One region of the Pseudomonas sp. ABa2 genome, then DNA from elsewhere that is predicted to be linked to it. Evidence: riboswitches for the same ligand, from Rfam matches in the RefSeq annotation. Region 1 holds a riboswitch; each other region holds the start of a gene.

Evidence for each region. A riboswitch is a leader RNA that binds a small molecule or an ion and turns the genes downstream of it on or off. The one in region 1 is predicted to bind cobalamin.
Region 2: linked by a shared signal. The riboswitch ahead of AC1G9C_RS20945 (energy-coupling factor ABC transporter permease) and the one ahead of cobW (cobalamin biosynthesis protein CobW) in region 1 are both predicted to bind cobalamin.
Region 3: linked by a shared signal. The riboswitch ahead of cobO (cob(I)yrinic acid a,c-diamide adenosyltransferase) and the one ahead of cobW (cobalamin biosynthesis protein CobW) in region 1 are both predicted to bind cobalamin.
Region 4: linked by a shared signal. The riboswitch ahead of AC1G9C_RS03440 (TonB-dependent receptor domain-containing protein) and the one ahead of cobW (cobalamin biosynthesis protein CobW) in region 1 are both predicted to bind cobalamin.

What each region holds. Positions count from the first base shown of each region.
Region 1 is NZ_CM155239.1:5,161,855-5,166,894, reverse strand. It holds gene map (type I methionyl aminopeptidase) at 1-132, opposite strand, end outside; gene AC1G9C_RS24835 (ParD-like family protein) at 129-341, opposite strand; gene AC1G9C_RS24830 (hypothetical protein) at 506-736, shown strand; gene cobM (precorrin-4 C(11)-methyltransferase) at 958-1,713, opposite strand; gene AC1G9C_RS24820 (cobalamin biosynthesis protein) at 1,710-2,150, opposite strand; cobalamin riboswitch at 2,237-2,434, shown strand; gene cobW (cobalamin biosynthesis protein CobW) at 2,530-3,579, shown strand; gene cobN (cobaltochelatase subunit CobN) at 3,653-5,040, shown strand, end outside.
Region 2 is NZ_CM155239.1:4,304,607-4,309,646, reverse strand. It holds gene AC1G9C_RS20955 (acyl-CoA dehydrogenase family protein) at 1-212, shown strand, start outside; gene AC1G9C_RS20950 (carbonic anhydrase) at 266-1,009, opposite strand; cobalamin riboswitch at 1,334-1,532, shown strand; gene AC1G9C_RS20945 (energy-coupling factor ABC transporter permease) at 1,588-2,268, shown strand; gene AC1G9C_RS20940 (hypothetical protein) at 2,278-3,000, opposite strand; gene AC1G9C_RS20935 (DUF3703 domain-containing protein) at 3,105-3,434, shown strand; gene amn (AMP nucleosidase) at 3,500-4,972, shown strand; gene AC1G9C_RS20925 (threonine dehydratase) at 4,973-5,040, opposite strand, start outside.
Region 3 is NZ_CM155239.1:3,131,361-3,136,400, forward strand. It holds gene cbiB (adenosylcobinamide-phosphate synthase CbiB) at 1-401, opposite strand, end outside; gene bluB (5,6-dimethylbenzimidazole synthase) at 429-1,082, opposite strand; gene AC1G9C_RS15025 (cobyrinic acid a,c-diamide synthase CobB) at 1,079-2,371, opposite strand; gene cobO (cob(I)yrinic acid a,c-diamide adenosyltransferase) at 2,368-2,979, opposite strand; cobalamin riboswitch at 3,153-3,357, opposite strand; gene AC1G9C_RS15035 (hypothetical protein) at 3,397-3,717, opposite strand; gene AC1G9C_RS15040 (O-methyltransferase) at 3,724-4,383, opposite strand; gene AC1G9C_RS15045 (C40 family peptidase) at 4,380-4,898, opposite strand; gene AC1G9C_RS15050 (C40 family peptidase) at 4,985-5,040, opposite strand, start outside.
Region 4 is NZ_CM155239.1:707,963-713,002, reverse strand. It holds gene dxs (1-deoxy-D-xylulose-5-phosphate synthase) at 1-1,799, shown strand, start outside; cobalamin riboswitch at 1,873-2,075, shown strand; gene AC1G9C_RS03440 (TonB-dependent receptor domain-containing protein) at 2,166-4,052, shown strand; gene AC1G9C_RS03435 (cobalamin-binding protein) at 4,087-4,881, opposite strand; gene AC1G9C_RS03430 (MFS transporter) at 4,881-5,040, opposite strand, start outside.

The sequences.
Region 1 (5,040 bases):
GTTATCCACAAGGTCGTTGACCTGCAGGGTGGACATGCCGAGCAGATCCAGGCGATCCAGATAGGCGAACACCGAGGCCAGCAACCTGCCGGATTCCGCCATCAGGGCGATCTGCTGCGGCGTCTTGCTCATGAGGCGTCCGCCATGCGCGGCGGGACCACTACGCCGGCTGCGCGCAGCTCGGCGGCCATCACCTCGTTGAAACTCAGCGTCGGGTTCATCTCGCAGAGCATGCCGATGCGAATCCAGAACCCTGCCTGGGCATTGATGGAACGGCCCGACACGCTGCTCGCCCGGCGAATCTGGTCGTGCAGCTCATCATCGATATTGACGATACCCATGCTGATTTTCCTTTATATGGTTCGTATATGAAACATATATAAACACGGATAGGTTTAGTCCACCAGCGCCAGTAGCAGGGCAAAGGAGGCTCACTCATCCCTTACACTGGTGCCAGGCATGCAGGCAGGCTGGGCCCTTGACTCAGGCAGGAACAGGAGAGCGGATGAAGTGCGCAGATGTGAAACGCAGAACGGCCGAGGGCGTTCTGTTCGATACCCAGATCATGGTCAACCCGGCCAATACCACGGAGTGGATCGTGTTGTTCAAGAAAGACGCGGGCCGCAGCTTCTTTCTGGTGGATGAAGACGAGCAGGTGCAGACCTTTGCCAGCCTGGATGCACTAATGCCGGAGCTGCGGGCTCTGGGTATCAAGCGGGTCGAGGTGCAGCTGTGAGCAGTTGCTCACAGTTGCCGGGGATCAACTTGTGGATATCCTCGTGATACCTGGCTAAAGCCCTGATAGATAGGGTCTTTCAGCGATTTGTACAGAAACTGCACGCCTGCATGCCCACTATCCACAGAGCACCTGGATAACAGGCTTTCTATCCTGTTGATAAGGCTCTGAAATCCAGAGATAGCAAGGCTTCCAGCGCTTTGTTCGGTTTTTCGCCAAGCTCAATCGGTGCCGGGACGGTAGAGATGACGATGCGCCGCGTCGTACAGCGCCGATTCGGCGAAGGCGCCCGGATCTAGCACGCGGCCGACCAGGATCAGCGCAGTGCGGCGAAAGTCCTTGGCGGCGACCTTGGCCTCGATATCGGCCAAGGTGCCCTGTACCCAGTCCTGATCGGGCCAGCTCGCCCTGTGGATAACCGCGATGGGGCAGTCGGCGCCATAGTGCGGCAGCAGCTCGCCGACTATGGCCGGCAGCTGACGCACGCCGAGGTGGATGGCCAGGGTCGCGCGGTGCCTGGCCAGGTCATGCAACTGCTCGCCCTCGGGCATCGGCGAGGTGGTGCCGTAGCGGGTAAGGATCAGGGTCTGCGACACGCCGGGCAGGGTCAGTTCGCTTTCCAGCAAGGCGGCGCAAGCAGCGGTGGCGGTGACCCCGGGGACTATCTCGAAGGGGATGCCGAGGGCGCGCAACTCGCGAATCTGCTCGCCGATGGCACCGTACAGCGAGGGGTCGCCGGAATGCACGCGGGCCACGTCCTGGCCGCGCTTATGGGCCTGGCGCAGCAGTTCGATAATCTCGCTCAGGTGCAATTCGGCGGTATTCACCACCCGTTCGGCGCTATGGCCCTGCAGCACCGCCTCGGGCACCAGCGAGCCGGCGTAGAGGATCACCGGGCACGAACGGATCAGGCGCTGCCCCTTGACGGTGATCAGCTCGGGGTCGCCGGGGCCGGCGCCGATAAAGTAGACGGTCATGCTGCGGGCTCTCTCTCGAAAGTGGCCAGCGCACAGGTGGCGTTGGCCGTGCGGTTTTTCTCGCCGAGCAGACGAGGCGTGGCGCCCAGGCGGGCGGCCAGGGCCAGGGCGCAGGGCTCGGCCACCGCGGGGCTGCCGGTGACGGACTGGACCAGGGCGTTGCCGCCGGTGGCCGACTGCTGAGGCGCGAGTTCTTCGCTGCTGAAGAACTGCGGCCTCAGCTTCAGCTGCTCGGCCAGTTCCTGCAGTGCCGTTTCCTCGCGCTTGTGGGCGATGCTGGCCAATCCGGCCAGGTTATCCACAGTCAGCTCATGCTGGCTTAGGCTGTGGATAAGCAGGGCTAGCAGCTCGTCCAGGCTGCAGCCGCGCCGGCAGCCCAGTCCGGCCACCACCTGCGGCGGCGATGCTGAGCGGCATGTGGAAGAGGCGGGCAGCATAGGCGGTATTCGGGCTGAGTGGCGGCGTAGCTCAACATGGCGCCCCCCACCGGTCAACCGCGATTGACCGACCGCCGCGGCCTGCGTAGCCTTCTCGCGTTCGAGGTTCTTCCCGGCAGTGCCGCCGGGAAGCTAAGAGGGAACAGGGTCGATGCCCTGGCTGCCCCCGCAACTGTAAACGGTCTCAAGCCCTTCGACACACCACTGCCCTATGGCGGGAAGGTGAAGGGTCGCGTATTACGCAGACCGTGAGCCAGGAGACCTGCCTCGTTTCGTCAGCCAACTGTTCGGACGGGGTGATCCGACGCGGCCAGCATGCTCGCGCGTGCTTGTCTGCCCGTCCCCGTCCGCCGAATTTATCGTCGCCACGGGGCCCGCCATGAAAACCCTCGCCAAACTGCCCGTCACCATCGTCACCGGTTTTCTCGGTGCCGGCAAAACCACCTTGTTGCGCCATCTGCTGGCTCACGCCGAGGGGCGCCGTATCGCGGTGATCGTCAACGAGTTCGGCGAGCTGGGCATCGACGGCGAGATCCTCAAGCAGTGCGCCATCGGCTGCAGCGAGGAAGAGGCCATGGGCCGCGTCTTCGAGCTGGCCAATGGCTGCCTGTGCTGCACGGTGCAGGAAGAGTTCTTCCCGGTGATGCGCGAGTTGGTGGCGCGGCGTGACGATCTCGACCATATCCTGATCGAGACTAGCGGCCTGGCCCTGCCCAAGCCGCTGGTGCAGGCCTTCAACTGGCCGGAAATCCGCAACGCCTGCACCGTCGATGCGGTGATCACCGTAGTCGACAGCCCGGCTGTGCTGGCCGGCACCTTCGCCGCCTTCCCCGAGCAGGTGGACGCGCAGCGCCAGCTCGACCCCAACCTCGACCACGAATCGCCGCTGCACGAGCTGTTCGCCGATCAGCTGGCCAGCGCCGACCTGGTGATCCTCAACAAGGCCGACCTGCTCGACGCCGAGGCGCTGGCCGCGGTACGCGCGGAGGTGGCCGAGGAGCTGCCGGCGGCGGTCAAGGTGATCGAGGCGCATGGCGGCGAGTTGCCGCTGGACGTGCTGCTGGGCCTGAACAGCGAAACCGAGCTGCATATCGACAGCCGCCGCACCCATCACGACGATGAAGACGACGACCACGATCACGAAGAATTCGCTTCGTTCCACGTGGAACTACCCGAAGCCGAGGAGGCGCGCCTGCTGGCCGCGCTGAAGGACGCGGTGGGCAAACACGGCATCCTGCGGGTCAAGGGCTTCGCCGCCATCCCTGGCAAACCGATGCGTCTGTTGGTCCAGGGTGTCGGCCAGCGCTTCGACCGCCACTTCGACCGCGCCTGGCAGGCCGACGAGCCGCGCCTGAGCCGCCTGGTGCTGATTGGCCAGCAGCTCGACCGCGCGGCCATCGAAGCCGAGCTGCAAGCGGCGCTGGTTTGATGGTGATCGCCGGCAAGCCGGCTCCTACACATCCCGCAGGAGCCGGCTTGCCGGCGATTTATCGGGACCTCTGATGCACCTTCTACGCACCCAGCCCGGCGCCCAGTTACCCGCCGACAGCATCGCCGACCTCGGCCAGACCCCGGCCGAGCTGGTGATCCTGTGCACCGGCGATTCGCACCTGTCCTTGCTGGCCGAGGCCGCGCGGCAGCTGCCGGACGATTACCCCAGCCTGCGCCTGGCCAGCCCGGCGCAGCTGAGCAACCACGCCTCGGTGGACTACTACGTCGAGCAGGTGCTGCAGCACGCCAAGGTCATCCTGATCTCGGTGCATGGTGGCGTCAGCTACTGGCGCTACGGCATCGAGCGCCTGGTGGAGCTGGGGACGCGCGGCGCCAGGGTGATCATGGTGCCGGGCGACGACAAGCCCGACCCTGAGCTGAGTGCGCTCGGCAACGTCGCCGAGGAAGATAGCCAGCGCCTCTGGCAATACCTGCGCCAGGGCGGGCTGGACAACGCGCGCCAGCTGTTTCGCTGCATCGGCAGCCGCTGGCTGGGGCGTGACGACAGTTGGCGGGAGCCACAGCCGCTACCGCGTGTCGGCCTCTATCACCCGCAGCACAGTCCGGCCACGCTGGCCGCCTGGCGTGCGCAGTGGCAACCCGGCGCGCCTGTGGCGGCGCTGCTGTTCTACCGCAACCATGTGCAGTCGGCGAACACCGCCTTCGTCGATGCCTTCTGCCGGCATTTGCAGGCCCAGGGCCTCAACCCGCTGCCGATTGCCGTGGCCAGCCTCAAGGAACCGGCCTGCCTGTATCAGGTGCAGGAGTGGCTGGATGACACCCAGGCTGCGCTGATCATCAATACCACCGGCTTTGCCCTGTCCAACCCCGAGGCGCCGCAGGCGCGGGTGTTCCGTCGCGATATCCCGGTGCTGCAGGCCATCTGCGCGCTGGACAACCAGGCGCAGTGGCAGGCCAGCGCCCAGGGCCTGGGCTCGCGTGACCTGGCGATGCACGTGGTGCTGCCGGAGCTGGATGGCCGGCTGATCGGCACCGCCATCAGCTTCAAGGGCCTGGCCTGGCGCAGCGAGCGTAGCCAGAGCGATGTGCTGTGCTACCAGGCGCATGAATCGGGCATGGCCTTCGTCGCCGAGCTGGCACGTAACTGGTGCAAGTTGGCGCTTAAAAGCAACAATCAGAAGCGAATCGCGCTGATCCTGGCCAATTACCCGACCCGTGACGGCCGCATCGGCAACGGCGTCGGCCTGGATACCCCGGCCGCCGCGCTGAATGTCCTCCGCGCGCTGCAACAGCAGGGCTACCCGGTGGATAAGCTGCCGGACAGCGGCACCGCACTTGTCTACAGCCTGCTCGGTGGCGTCACCAACGATCTGGATGGCCTGGATTCGCGCCCCTGTGCGCAGAGTCTGGCACTGGATGACTATCTGCGGTTCTTCCA
Region 2 (5,040 bases), 860 kb from region 1:
ATACCGCCGACATCCAGTACCGCGCCCGCCAGCTCACCGAGGACGTGGCCGTGGCGCTGCAGGCCAAGCTGCTGCTGGAGGCCGGCAACGCCACGGTGTCCGACGCCTTTATCGCCAGCCGCCTGGAAGGCCGCGGCCGGGTCTACGGCACCCTGCCGCGCGGCGTCGACGTCGAAGCACTGCTGGCGCGCAGCATGCCGCAGCTGGGCTGAGGGAAGGGGGGGACGCGCCGGCCATCCAGTCGGCGCATCAGCGGCAGGAGGCTTTAGTCGTCGCTCTCCAGCACTTCTCGGCCATTGAGTGGCTGGATCGGCCGCGCGTTCATCGCGTACAGGTGGCGGAACTGTGCCAGTTGCGCCTGGGACAGCTCGACCGGCTGCTTCAGTACGCGCCATTGCACGTTCTCGCTGCACGGCGGGGTGGTCAGCGAGCCGGCGAAGGCATAGTAGCCCTGCTGCGGCGGCAGTAGGGTTTGCGGGGCGAAGCTGTCGGCCAGCTCGACTTTCTCGCCCGCCCTGGTCGGCATGGCATCGAACACCTGACCCAGAGCCTGATTCTGCTCGCCTTCCCTGAACAGCACTGCCACCACCGCCAGGCGGCCATCGGCGGCTTGGTGGACGAAGTGCGCGACCATCGGGAATGCCCGCCCGGCGATGTGCTCCTCGCTTGGCGTGTGGAAATGGAACTGCACCAGGCGGTAGGGCTCGCCGTCGATCTCGACGCCGCCGGCATTGGCCAGGTTCACCTGGACGGTGTGGCCGTTGTTCACTACCTCCGCTGGGCTGGCCTGGTAGTCGAACATGATGCGCGGCAGGGAGGCTCGCGTGGCATCGCGGATGTCGATCGGCGATTGGGCATGGCCAATCGCGCAGGTTTCGTAGCCTGGGGCCAGCTGGGACCAGTGTGCGGGGCCCTCCTTGCCCTGGTAGTTCCAGTGCGGTTGCTGCTCGGCAGCCATGGCGCCGGTTGCGAACAGGGCTGTCAACGCGACGATCAGGGGTTTCTTCATATGCGCTCTCGTTACCGGATGATGGATCTGCGGGCTCGCGTGATCTGCAGTCGGCGCGGGTGCAGGAACACTACGATTGCCTTGTAATAAATGGTTACATATACCCGCGCGCAACGTGACGGTTGCCGCACTGGCGGGGAAGCGAGCGCCTCCAGCACCGCATCTGCTCAGCCAGTGAGGCGCTCCTGCCGCGGATGCCCCTCAGCCGTCGCGACGCGAGCGACAGATCAGTGACAGGCCCGGCTCTGGTGGGTTCCGAATCTCGCCGAGGAGCCTGGTGCGGGCGCGGTTGAGAGCGGGCGCTGTCTTTTGTCCGTGCGGCCGGGTAAGGTGGCCGCCGATGGTTCCGGCCCCAGGGTCGGATGAAAAGGGAACAGGGTGCGGCGCCGCGTCGCCAATGCCCTGGCTGCCCCCGCAACTGTAAGCGGCGAACGACGCCCATATGCCACTGGCCCACAGGCCGGGAAGGCGGGCGAAGTGTCGAGCCGCGAGCCAGGAGACCTGCCATCGCCGTCGGGCGCTTGCGCCCATCCCCTCCATCCGGATCGTCGCGCGGTGGGCGCGACCAAGGAACCCTTATGCATATCGAACCCGGCGTCGTCGAAGGCGCCAAGATCCTGCTCAGCTACGCCACTGCCGTCACCGGCCTCGGCCTGACCGCCAAACTGGCCCGCGATGCCATCCGCGACAACGGCGGGGTGGTCGCCCTGGCGCTACGCAGCCTGTTGACCACCGCCCTGGTGTTCTGCTTCTTCGAGGTCCTGCCGCGTCATCCGGTGGGCGTCTCGGAGGTCCACCTGATCCTCGGCTCGACCCTGCTGCTGCTGTTCGGCGCCGGCGCCGCGGCCATCGGTCTGGCCGTCGGCCTGCTGTTGCAAGGGCTGCTGTTCGCCCAGTTCGACCTGCCGCAGTACGGCATGAACGTCACCACCCTGCTGCTGCCGCTGTGGGGCATCCAGCTGCTGGCCAAGCGCATCGTCGCGCCGGGCACCGCCTACGTGGATCTCTCCTACAAGCAGGCGCTGGCGCTGTCGACCGCCTACCAGGGCGGCATCGTCGCCTGGGTGGCGTTCTGGGCCTTCTACGGTCAGGGCTTCGCCGGCGACAACCTGGCGGCGGTGGGCAGCTTCGGCCTGGCCTACATGAGCGTGATCCTGATCGAGCCGCTGATCGATCTGGGCGTGCTGGCCGCGGCCAAGGCGCTGGCGCGTTTCAGCCAGGGTCCGCTGTTCAACGTGCGCCTGCACCAGGCCGCCTGACCCGTAGCGTTACTTGCGGCGCTGCCAGATCATCTTGCCGGTATTGCTCTCGGTGACCAGGTACGGGTCGCTGAAGCGATAGTAAGCGGCGGGCTGGTAGTAGGCGGCGCCGTCCAGGCGCACCAGCAGCACGCCGTTGTCGCTGCGCCAGCGGCCGCGGTACTGCAGTTCGCCCGGGCTGTTGAAACTCCAGTCGCTGCCGCCGCCGGCCGCCAGGCTCCATTGTGCGACGCTGCCGTCGGCGCCCAGCTGCAGGGTCAGCAGGGTGGCGAAAGCGGCGAAGCTGGCGCCGCCGCTGTTGATCTGCTTCTCGTGAATCCAGGTGCCGATCAGCGCCGGGTCCAGGCGTTTCGCCGCGACTGGCGCGTCGGCCGGCGCGCCACGCTGGAACAGCGCCTGGCGCTCCAGCACCTGGCCGTTGCGCGGGTCGCGCGCGGCGATGCTGACGTTGAGCATGGCGTTGGCGTAGGTGGCGTTCATATTGGCGATCACCAGCCCGGACTGCGGGTCGCTGATCTCGGCGCGCAGCAACTGGCCGTCGTAATGACCCTTGAGGTTCAGGCGCAGACGCTGGTTTTCCACATACTGCCCTTCCACCGTCTGGCCCTGGCTGTTCAGGATCAGTTCGGCCGGCAGGCCGTCGAGGTTGGCGTGGTAGTGGCCGTCCAGCTCGCCGGCGAGCAGGACGGGAGCGAGCAGGGGCAGCAGGAGCAGGCTGAGCAGGCGTGGCATGGGGCGGCCCTCGGGCAGGCGCTATGCGGCTAAGCCTAGTCGCTTGACCGCGGGGCCGCCCCAGGCTTGCAGACTGTCCCGGTCGCCTACTCTGGAGCACCGCCATGAACCGTCGCCAAGCCTTCCACCACGAACTGCAACTGGCCCGCCGTCTGCGCTGCCTGGGCGATGCCGCGGGCGAACTGCGCCATCTGGAGCGTGCCCATATCCTCAGCCAGCCGAGTTTTCTCCAGCACGGCCTGAGCCACTGGCTGATGCTGCTGTGGGCCTGGCGCCGGCGCGACTGGGCCGAGCTGGTCGCGCAGCTGCTGCGTCTGCCGGGCAGCCTGGGGTCGCTGCTGGGCCTCTACCCGCTGGGCAATCCCGGCACGCGCCGGGTCGGGCCGCTGACGCCGCAGCCCGTGCCGGAGGATCTTGCTCGCCTGCTGCGCTGAGCGCTATGCCTGGCGCTGCCGGAACAGGCAAGATAGGGGCGTTCGATCAACCAGGAAGGTGCGCCGTGAAACCCTGTGCCGATGAATTCGTCGTTGCCTTTACCCCGGAAGAGGCGGTCGACCGCCTCGCCGCCCTCCACCAGCAGGCCACCGGCGCCCTCAGCCGGGCGCTGAAACGCTACCTCAAGGAGCGCATCAAGCCCGACGCCGGCGAGCATTGTCTGTTCCGCTATCCCGAGCTGCGCCTGACCTACCTGTGCCAGGGCGAGGTGCCGACCACCGTGCGCGCCTACGCCAAGGTGCAGGTGCCGGGTACCTACAGCGTCACCGTGACCCAGCCGGCGGCCTTTCGCAAATACCTGCTGGAGCAGCTGCGGCCGCTGATGCACGACTTCACCCTGCGCGTGGAAGTCGGCATGAGCCAGCAGAACATTCCCTATCCCTACGTGGTGGAGCAGGGCGACGAGCTGGCCGGCAGCGGGGTGACCGCCGCCGAGCTGGCGCGGGTGTTCCCCAGCACCGACCTGTCCGCCGCCACCGACGGCACCGCCGACGGCCTGTACGACTGGGAGAACACCGACCCGCTGCCGCTGGCGCTGTTCGACGCGGCCCGGGTGGATTTCTCCCTGCGCCGCCTGGTGCACTACACCGGCAGCGACTGGCGCCACGTGCAGCCGTGGATTCTGCTGACCAACTACCACCGCTACGTCGACCAGTTCATCCGCCATGGTCTGGACATGCTGGTAGGCGACTCGCGCTTCACCCGCCTGGTGCTGCCGGGCAACGTGGTGGTCGAGCGCGGCATGGCCGAAGGCGAGATGCAGGCGATCATCGAGAACGTCATCTGGCACCGCTACCAGATGCCGGCCTATCACCTGCAGGCCGATGACGGCCACGGCATCACCCTGGTCAATATCGGCGTCGGCCCGTCCAACGCCAAGAACATCACCGACCACCTGGCCGTGCTGCGTCCGCACTGCTGGCTGATGATCGGCCACTGCGGCGGCCTGCGTCAGTCGCAGACCATCGGCGACTACGTGCTGGCCCACGCCTATATGCGCCGCGACGGCATTCTGGATCGCGTGCTGCCGCCGCATATCCCGCTGCCGGCGCTGGCCGAGGTGCAGCAGGCGCTGCAGGAGGCGGCCAAGCTGGTCACCGGCGAGCAGGGCGACGAGCTGAAGAAACGCCTGCGCACCGGCACCGTGCTGACCTACGACGACCGCAACTGGGAGCTGCGCTGGGCCCAGGAGCGGCCACTGATCAACCTGTCCAGAGCCGTCGCCGTGGATATGGAAAGCGGCACCATCGCGGCGCAGGGTTACCGCCTGCGGGTGCCCTACGGCACGCTGCTGTGCGTGTCGGACAAGCCGCTGCACAGCGAGATCAAGCTGCCCGGCGCGGCCGGCGCCTTCTACGAGCGCGCCGTGACCCAGCACCTGCGCATCGGCATCGCCGCGCTGGAGCTGATGCGCAGCCAGCTCGACTCGCTGCACTCGCGCAAGCTGCGCAGCTTCGACGAGCCGCCGTTTCGCTGATCAGGCGGCTGCGACCTCGTCGCGCAGCAGCTCGGCCAGTGCCAGGCGGTCGATATTGGCACCGCTGA
Region 3 (5,040 bases), 2.0 Mb from region 1:
CGGGCCACGCCGCCGGCGTCCAGCGCGGCGGTGTTGCGGCTGACCATCCAGCCGACGCGTTCGCGCGCCAGCTCCAGATCGCCCAGGCGCAGCGCCTGCGCCACCGGCCGCGCGTGCTCGCCGAGGCTGCGCAGGCCGAGGGCGAAGTACAGCGCGGCGATCTCCACCGCCCAGCCGAAGGCCGAGACCTGGGCCAGCAGCCAGGTCAGCAGGGTCAGCGGCAGCACCGCCAGGCACCAGGCGCTCACCCCATGGCTGCGCCAGCCGCCGCCGGCGGGGTTGAAGCGCTGCTCCAAACGATTCGCCAGGCGCCCGAAGGCCACCAGCGGGTGGCCCTGCTTCGGCTCGCCGAGCGCGGCGTCCAGCGCCACCCCGGCCAGGGTGCTGAGCGCCAGGCTCATCGCCACCGCCCGTTGCCAGTGGATAGGTCAGTCAACACGTTCTCCCCATCGATTCTCGAACAGCAGCTCGGCGAGCGGCCGCGGCCTGGCCCAGCCCTCTTCCACCAGCATCGGCTGGTCATAGAAGGCCGCGACCGGCCCCAGGCAGAGCAGCGCCACCGGCTTGCTGCCGGCGGGCATGCCCAGCAGCGCGGCCAACGCCTCGGGCTCGAACAACGACACCCAGCCCAGGCCCAAGCCTTCGGCGCGGGCGGCCAGCCAGAGATTCTGAATGGCGCAGGCCACCGACGCCATATCCATTTCCGGCAGGGTGCGGCGGCCGAAGACATGCTTTTGGCGCCCGTCCATCAACGCCACCGCCAGCAGCTCGGCGCACTCGCGAATACCCTCGACCTTGAGCCGCATGAATTCATCGGAGCGTTCGCCCAGCGCCTCGGCGGTGCGCACCCGCTCAGCCTCCACCAGCGCGTAGGCGGCTTCGCGCAATTGCGGGTCGCTGATGCGCAGAAAGCGCCAGGGCTGCATCAGGCCGACGCTGGGTGCGCGGTGCGCCGCCTCCAGCAGGCGTGCCAGCACCTCGGCCGGCACCTCGCCGCCACTGAAATGACGCATGTCGCGGCGCTCGGCGATGGCGCGATAGACCGCGGCGCGCTCAGCGGCGCTGAAGGCCTGGTCGCTCATGGACGCAACAGCGCCGCCGCCGCCAGGGGATTGGACGGCAGGTAGAAGTGGATATAGCTGGCCGTCAGCCGTCCCAGGCGATAGACCGCCTCGGCCACCGCCTTGCCGTTCGGGCAACGGCCCAGAGCCAGCGGCGCCAGCGGGCTGTCCAGGCGCGAATGGTGGTAGCTGTGGCCACGCAGCTCGCCTTCCGGCAACGTCACCTGCTGCAGGGCCAGGGCGGTCAATCGCGGTTGCAGCGCGGCGCGGCCGGCCAGCAGGCCGAGCATGCGGCCGCTGGCGCCCTGCTTGTCGGCCAGCTCGTCGAGCAGATAGAGCATGCCGCCGCACTCGGCGAGGATCGGCTTGCCGGCCTGGTGATGGGCGCGGATCGCCGCGGCCATGGCCTGGTTGCCTTGCAGCTGGGCCAGATGCAATTCGGGGTAGCCGCCGGGCAGGTAGAGGCTGTCCACCTGCGGCAGGCCGTCGCCGGCCAGCGGCGAGAAGAATTCGAGTTCGGCGCCCAGCTCGCGCAGCAGATCGAGGTTGGCCTGGTAGAGAAAGGCGAAGGCGCCATCGCGCGCCACGCCGATGCGCACGCCGGCCAGCAGCGGCTCGACCACCCGCGGCGGCGGCGCGGCAAAGCGCACCGGTGCCGGCAAGGCCACCTCGGCGCTGGCGGCCAGGGCATCGGCGGCGGCATCCAGGCGCGCATCCAGGTCGGCCAGCTCCTGCGCCTGCACCAACCCCAGGTGGCGGCTGGGCAGCTCCACCGCGGCATTGCGCGGCAGCGCGCCGTACCAGCGGATAGTCGGCGGCAGCGCAGCGCGCAGGATCTCGCCGTGACGGGCGCTGGCCACCCGGTTGCCGAGCACGCCGGCGAACGGCAGGTCGGGCTGGAAGGTCGCCAGGCCATGGGCCAGGGCGCCGAAGGTCTGGGCCATGGCCGAACCGTCGATCACCCCCAGCACCGGCACGCCGAACTGCCGCGCCAGGTCGGCCGCCGAGGGCTGGCCGTCGAACAGGCCCATCACCCCCTCGATCAGGATCAGCTCGGCCTCGCCCGCCGCCTGCCAGAGCAGGCGGCGGCTCTCCGCCTCGCCGACCATGGCCAGGTCGAGCTGGTACACCGGCGCGCCGCTGGCGCGGGCGAGGATCATCGGGTCGAGGAAATCCGGGCCGCACTTGAACACCCGCACCCGCCGACCCTGACGGCTGTGCAGGCGCGCCAGGGCGGCGGTGACGGTGGTCTTGCCCTGCCCCGAGGCTGGCGCGGCGATCAGCAGCGCCGGGCACTGGCGCGAGGTCAAAACTCCACCCCCTTCTGCGCCTTCACCCCGGCCTTGAAGGCATGCTTGACCAGGCCCATCTCGGTCACCGTATCGGCCGCCTCGATCATCCCCGGCAAGGCGCCGCGCCCGGTCACCACCACGTGCTGCGAGAGCGGCCGCGCCTGGATATCGGCGAGCACCGCATCGAGCTGCAGATAACCGTGCTTGAGGGCGATATTCAGCTCGTCCAGCACCACCAGGCCGACGCCCTCGTCGCTCAGCAGGCGCTGCGCCACGGCCCAGGCCTCGCCCGCCTTGGCGATATCGCGCTGGCGATCCTGGGTCTCCCAGGTGAAGCCCTCGCCCATCACGTGGTAGCTGACTTCCTCGGGAAAACGGCGGAAGAAGGCCTCCTCGCCGGTGCTGGCGGCGCCTTTGATGAATTGCACCACGCCGACTTTGATGCCGTGGCCGAGGGCGCGGGCGACCATGCCGAAGGCGCTGCTGCTCTTGCCCTTGCCGTTGCCGCTGTGCACCAGCAGCAGGCCGTACTGGTCCTGGGCCTGGGCGATCTTCGCGTCGATCAGCGCCTTCTTGCGCGCCATGCGCGCCTGGTGCCGGGCGTCGCGATCAGCCGATTCGCTCATCGAAGTTTCCTGGTCTGCGGGCATCCGGGCGCGGGCCGCCGTGCACGACTGGCAAGCTGGCGTGGCGGCATCGTTACGCTCCCGAACACACTGGGCTGGACAAGGCAGGCGGAGAACGGCGCGCGCAGGCCACCGGGAAGGCGAGCCCGCACGCCAGACAACGCCCTCCGCGATGCCGTGGACTGCAGCAGGCCGGTCTCCGGGCTTGTGAGCGAGCCTCGCGGGCTAGCGCCGCGCCTTCCCATGCACGAAGCACAGTGGCAATAGAGCGGCGTTTGACTCACCTACCGTTGCGGGGGCAGCGCCGGATTCTGTACCGGCTTCCCTGTTTCACCTCGTACGCGCGTGGCGTCGGGCACCTGAAGCAAGGCGCGCAGGGTAGAGGCTGGCCGCCTCGCCCGTCAACGCCGACGCGACTCAGTGGCGGGGGACGAAGCCGGCCGGCTTGCGCGCCAGCCACTCGACGAAACCGCGCAAGCGCTCGTCGCCCAGCAACGCTTCGCGGCTGTTGTAGCTCAGTGCCAGCTCCTTCTCGCTGAACAGCCGGTGGATCTGGTTATGGCAGGCGCGACAGACCCAGAGCGTGGCCGTGATGCGTTCGTGGCGGGGATAGCGCTTCTGCACATAGGCCTTGTCGTGCAGGGCCTTGGGGATCAGGTGGTGACGGGTCAGCGCCACCGACCGCGCGCACAGTTCGCAGGCGTCGGGCTGGGGCGGCAGACGGATGGCGTCGGCCACGGCGGCTCAGCGCTTGCGGCACAGGGTCAGGCCGTCGCCCAGCGGCAGCAGCGACAGCTCGACGCGCGCATCGTCCTTGAGCGCCCGGTTCAGCGCCTGAATGGCGCGGGTGTCGGCGCTGTCCGGCTGCGGCTGCAACACCCGGCCGCTCCACAGGGTGTTGTCGAACAGCAGCAGGCCGCCCTGGCGCAACAGGCGCAGCGCCTGCTCCAGGTAGGCCGGGTAGTTGGCCTTGTCGGCGTCGACGAAGATCAGGTCGAAGTCGCCCTGCCCTTCGTGCTCCAGCGCCGCCAGGCTGTCCAGCGCCGGGCCCAGACGCCATTGGATACGCTCGGCCAGACCGGCCTCGGCGAAATAGCGGCGCGCGGTGGCGTTGTAGTCGCCGGGCAGGTCGCAGCAGATCAGCTGACCCTGCGGCCCCATGGCATCGGCTAGGCAAATGGCGCTGTAGCCGGTGAAGGTGCCGACCTCGACGATCCGCCGCGCGCCGACCAGCCGCACCAGCAGGGCCATGAACTGACCCTGCTCCGGGGCGATCTGCCAGCGCGCCTCGCTCAGCTGCGCAGTTTCCGCGCGCAGGCGGGCGAGCAACGGCGACTCGCGCAGGGAGACGTCCAGCAGGTACTGGTAAAGCGCGTCGTCGAGCTGCAGGCTGCGCTGGGTCACGGATTGCGCGCCAGTTCGGGGGCGAGCACGCGCTTGGCGTCCAGATAGGCGCGCTGCCAGTAGCTGTTGTCCAGGCTGTCCAGGCGCACCGTGCCGCCCGAAGACGGCGCGTGGACGAAACGTCCCTCGCCGACATAGATGCCGGCATGACTGACGCCGCGCCCGCCGTTGGTGGCGAAGAACACCAGGTCGCCGCTCTGCAGGGCGTCGCGGCGCACCTTGGGGCTGCGCATGGCGCTCAGCTCGCGGGTCGAACGCGGCAGGCTGATGCCGGCGGCGTCGCGATAGACGTAGCCGATCAGGCCGCTGCAGTCGAAACCGCCGTCTGGGGTATTGCCGCCGTAGCGATAGGGCGTGCCGACCAGGCCGAGGGCGCGGAACAGCACGTCATCGGCGCCGCCCTGGAACTGGCCAGTGGCTGGCGTGTAGCTGGGCTGGGGGGTGGGAGCGCGACTGCTGCAGGCACTCAGCAGCAGGGCGAGAACGAGCAGGGCAACACGGGTCGTGACGGGCATGAGCGAGGCGATCCTGAGCCTGGATGCGCCCTACTCTGCCGGCTCACGACGAACGGCGCAACCCTGCGGGGCCGCGCCGCAAGCCATCAGGGATGACGCTTGGCGGCCTGCTCGTCGTCCACCTGGGCCAGGGCGAGGACGC
Region 4 (5,040 bases), 740 kb from region 1:
CCCTCGCCGACGAACTGCGCCAGTACCTGCTGTACAGCGTCGGCCAGAGCGGTGGCCATTTCGGCGCCGGCCTCGGCGTGATCGAGCTGACCATCGCCCTGCATTACGTCTTCGACACCCCCGACGACCGCCTGGTGTGGGACGTCGGCCACCAGGCCTACCCGCACAAGATCCTCACCGGCCGCCGCGAGCGCATGGCCACGCTGCGCCAGAAGGACGGCCTGGCCGCCTTCCCGCGCCGCAGCGAGAGCGAGTACGACACCTTCGGCGTCGGCCACTCCAGCACCAGCATCAGCGCCGCACTGGGCATGGCCATCGCCGCCCGCCTGCAGGGCGAGCGGCGCAAGAGCGTGGCGGTGATCGGCGACGGCGCGCTGACCGCCGGCATGGCCTTCGAGGCGCTCAACCACGCCAGCGAGGTCGGCGCCAACATGCTGGTGGTGCTCAACGACAACGACATGTCGATCTCCAAGAATGTCGGCGGGCTGTCCAACTACCTGGCCAAGATCCTCTCCAGCCGCACCTACGCCAGCATGCGCGAGGGCAGCAAGAAGATCCTCTCGCGCCTGCCTGGCGCCTGGGAGATCGCGCGCAAGACCGAGGAACACGCCAAGGGCATGCTGGTACCCGGCACCCTGTTCGAGGAACTGGGCTGGAACTATATCGGCCCCATCGACGGCCACGACCTGCCCACCCTGCTCGCCACCCTGCGCAATATGCGCGACCTGGACGGCCCGCAGTTCCTCCATGTGGTGACCAAGAAGGGCAAGGGCTTCGCCCCGGCCGAGGCCGACCCGATCGGCTACCACGCCATTACCAAGCTGGAGCCGGTCAAGCCCGATGCCGCGCCGCTCTCCAGCCAGAAACGGCCGGCCGGCCCGAAATACTCCAACGTGTTCGGCCAGTGGCTGTGCGACATGGCCGCAGCAGACTCGCGCCTGGTCGGCATCACCCCGGCGATGAAGGAAGGCTCGGACCTGGTGGCCTTCGCCGAACGCTTCCCGGCGCGCTACTTCGATGTCGCCATCGCCGAGCAGCACGCCGTCACCCTGGCCGCCGGCATGGCCTGCGACGGGGTCAAGCCGGTGGTGGCGATCTACTCGACCTTCCTCCAGCGCGGCTACGACCAGCTGATCCACGACGTGGCGGTGCAGAACCTCGACGTGCTGTTCGCCATCGACCGCGCCGGCCTGGTCGGCGAGGACGGCCCGACCCACGCCGGCAGCTTCGATATCTCCTACCTGCGCTGCATCCCCGGCATGCTGGTGATGACCCCCAGCGACGAGAACGAGCTGCGCCGCATGCTCACCACCGGCTACCTGTTCGACGGCCCGGCGGCGGTGCGCTACCCGCGCGGCAGCGGCCCCAACGCCACCATCGACCCAGGCCTGGCGCCGCTGGAAATCGGCAAGGGCCTGATCCGTCGCCAGGGCCGCCGCGTCGCCCTGCTGGCCTTCGGCGTGCAACTGGCCGAGGCGCTGCAGGTCGGCGAGACGCTGGACGCCACGGTGGTCGACATGCGTTTCGTCAAACCGCTGGACGCCGCCCTGCTGCGCGAACTGGCGGCCAGCCACGAGCTGCTGGTGAGCATCGAGGAAAACGCGGTGATGGGCGGCGCCGGCAGCGCGGTCGGCGAGTTCCTCGCCGCCGAGAACATCGTCAAGCCGCTGCTGCAGCTGGGCCTGCCCGACTACTACGTCGAACACGCCAAGCCGGCGCAGATGCTCAAAGAATGCGGCCTCGACCAGGCCGGCATCGAAGCCGCGGTGCGCGCGCGCCTGGCCCAGTTGCCCGCCTGAACATGAGACCCGCTCATCGCTGAATGAGCGGACCTTGCTTGTCATTCATCCCGCCGCGCACTAGGGTGCGCGGCATTGCATGTTCCGCCAGGGTGCGCCGCTAACACGGCGTGAAACGGGAAGTCGGTGCGCCCATCCGGGCAATCCCGACGCTGCCCCCGCAACGGTAATCGACGGCAGGCCGCAAGCCTGCACCTTGTCCACGGCCACTGGGTATTCCCGGGAAGGCGGACCGGGGTCGTGAGCCCGGAGACCGGCCCCGGCGGTGCGACTGGTGTTGCGGAGGGCCGCACCGTCAAGCGCCGCCCTGCGCGCGCTTGCCCCTGCCCTCCTCGAACGTCTGCCGACCTTTGAGGAATATCCCTGATGAAACTGTCCCCCCTGGCCCTGGCCATCGCCGTTCTGCCCGGCCTCGCCCTGGCCGCCGAACCCTACGCCGCCGAGCCGCTGGTGATCACCTCCGGGCGCCTGGCCGAACCGCAAGCCCAGGCCACCGCCGCCACCACGGTGTTCGAGCGGGCGGATATCGAGCGTTTGCAGGTCAGCAGCGTGCCCGATCTGCTCAGCCGCGTCCCTGGCGTATCCATCGTGCAGAACGGCGGCCGCGGCAGCCTGACCAGCCTGTTTCTGCGTGGCGCCAACGCCAACCAGACTCTGGTGCTGGTCGACGGCGTGCGTCTGAATGCCGCCGCCAGCGGCCTGGCCCGCCTGGAATTCCTCAGCCCCGAGCAGATCGAGCGCATCGAGGTGGTGCGCGGCCCACGTTCGGCGCTGTATGGCGCCGACGCCATCGGCGGGGTGATCCAGATTTTCACCCGCCAGGGCGAGGCCGGCCTGCAACCGCGCCTGCGCCTGGCCGCCGGTAGCCAGCAGACCTTCGAACGCAGCCTGGGACTGTCCGGCGGCGACCAGCGCACGCGTTTCGACCTCGGCGCCAGCCTGGTCGAGCGCGCCGGCTTCGACCGCTCAGCAGACGCTCGCGGCTATGACGGCGACCACGACGGCCTGCGCCGCAAGGCCTTCAACCTGAGCCTGCAGCACCGCTTCAACGAACGCCTCGAAGGCGGTCTGAGCCTGCTCGAACAGCATGGCGAGAGCGAGTACGACGACCTGTTCAGCTTCGTGCCGGGCAACCCCAGCGAGCGCTTCAGCGTTTCCACTGCCGCGGCCCATCTCGAGGCGCAGCTCGCCGAGCGCTGGAGCAGTCGCCTGGAGCTCGGCCACGGCGAGGACAAGAGCGACAACCGCGACCCGCTGAACGCCAGCAACAACTATCAGTACAACACCTACCGCGACAGCGCGGGCTGGCTCAACACCCTGCAACTGAGCGACGCCCAGCAGCTGCTGCTCGGTCTCGACTGGTACGAGGACCGCCTGGGCAGCGACAGCGAGTTCAGCCAGACCGAGCGCTGGAACCGGGCCGCCTTCGTCCAGCACCGCTTCCGTGGCGAGGGCTTCGCCACCGAGCTGGGCCTGCGCCACGACGACAACCAGCAGTTCGGCAGCGAGAACACCTGGAACGCGGCACTGAGCCTGGACCTGAGCGAGCGTCTCGAGCTGCTGCTGAGCTACGGCGAGGGCTTCCACGCGCCGACCTTCAACGACCTGTATTTCCCCACCAGCTCGTTCTATGGCGGCAACCCGAACCTGGCCCCCGAGCGCTCGAAGACCTACGAGGTGCAACTGCGCGGCGAGCACCTGGACAGCCGCTGGAGCCTGTCGGCCTACCGCACCGAGGTCGAAGACCTGATCACCGTAGTCAGCGATCCGCTGACCTTCTTCAGCACCCCGATGAACGTCAACCAGGCACGCCTGCAAGGCCTGGAACTGAGCCTGGAACGCGAGGTGCTGGGCTGGCAGGCCGCTCTCGGCGCCAGCCTGCTCGACCCACGTGATCGCGACAGCGGCCACACCCTGCCGCGCCGCGCCAAACGCAGCCTGAGCCTGGATCTGGACCGTCAGTTCGGCGCCTTCGCCGCCGGCCTCACCTGGCAGGCCGTCTCCGGGCGCTACGACGATGCCGCCAACACCCGCGAGATCGCCGGCTACGGCCTGCTGGGCGCGCGGGCCAGCTGGCGGATGAACGAGGAGCTGCTGTGGCAGGTCAAGGTCGACAACCTGCTGGACAAGGACTATTCCCAGGCGCTGTACAGCCGACCGAACGACCCCTTCTTCGGTAGCGTGAGTTACTACGGCTACCGCGAGGAAGGCCGCAGCGCCCTGCTCTCGCTGACCTGGACGCCGCAACTCTGATCCCGGTGCTCACGGTGCACCAAGCCGCTCCAGGCTAACGCGCCGTGGCCAGCCGCTCGCACAGCCGCTCGATGGCGCCGAGCATCTGCCGGCTGGGCCGCTCCAGGCCCCTGTCCGGCACCGCCCAGACCTGGCCGCGGCGCACCGCGCGCAGCTGCGGCCAGGCCTGCCAGCTCGACAGTTCGGCATTGCTGCCGCCGAGAATCACCTCGGGGTCGCGCGCCAGCACCGCCTCGATGCCGACCTGGGGCGCCGGCTGGCTCAGGTCGGCGAACAGGTTGCGCGCGCCGCACACCGCCAGCGCATCGCCGATCAGCTGCTCGCCGCCGATGGTATAGAGCGGCTGGTGCCAGACCTGATAGAACACCGCCAACGGCCGCTCGCGCCGGTAACGCTGGCGCAACCCGGCCAGCTCGGCGCGAAACTCCGCCGCCAGCCGCTCGCCCCGTTCGGCGCGACCGATACGCTCGGCGATAAGGATAAAGGCCTCGGCCAACTGGTCGAGGCGCGCCGGCTCGACCACCAGCAGGGGAATGCCGAAACGCTGCAACTGCGCCTGCTGCGCCGCCGGCACGCTGCCTGGAGCGATCAGGATCAAGTCGGGCGCCAGCTGCAGCAGGCGCTCGAACTCCAGCTGGCCGTAGCGGCCGACGGTGGGCAGCTGGGCCAGCGCGGCGGGATGCTCGTCGCCTGCCAGCACGCCGACCAGCAGGTCGGCGGCATCCAGCTCGAGCATGATCTCGCTGAGCGACGGCGCCAGGCTGACCACCCGTGGTGCGGCCGCCAGCGGCAGGGCCAGCAGACACAGGGCCAGCAGCAGTGCGCGCATCAGCCGAGTTGGCGGGGAATGCGGTAGAGGCAGTGCAGGACGATGCTCGACAGCGCCAGCAGCACCAGGGGTATCGCCTCCAGCCCGGCCAGCACCGCCAGGGCGGCGATCCAGGCCGGCAGCGCCGCGCCGAGCAGTGCACGCAAACGCACACGATCC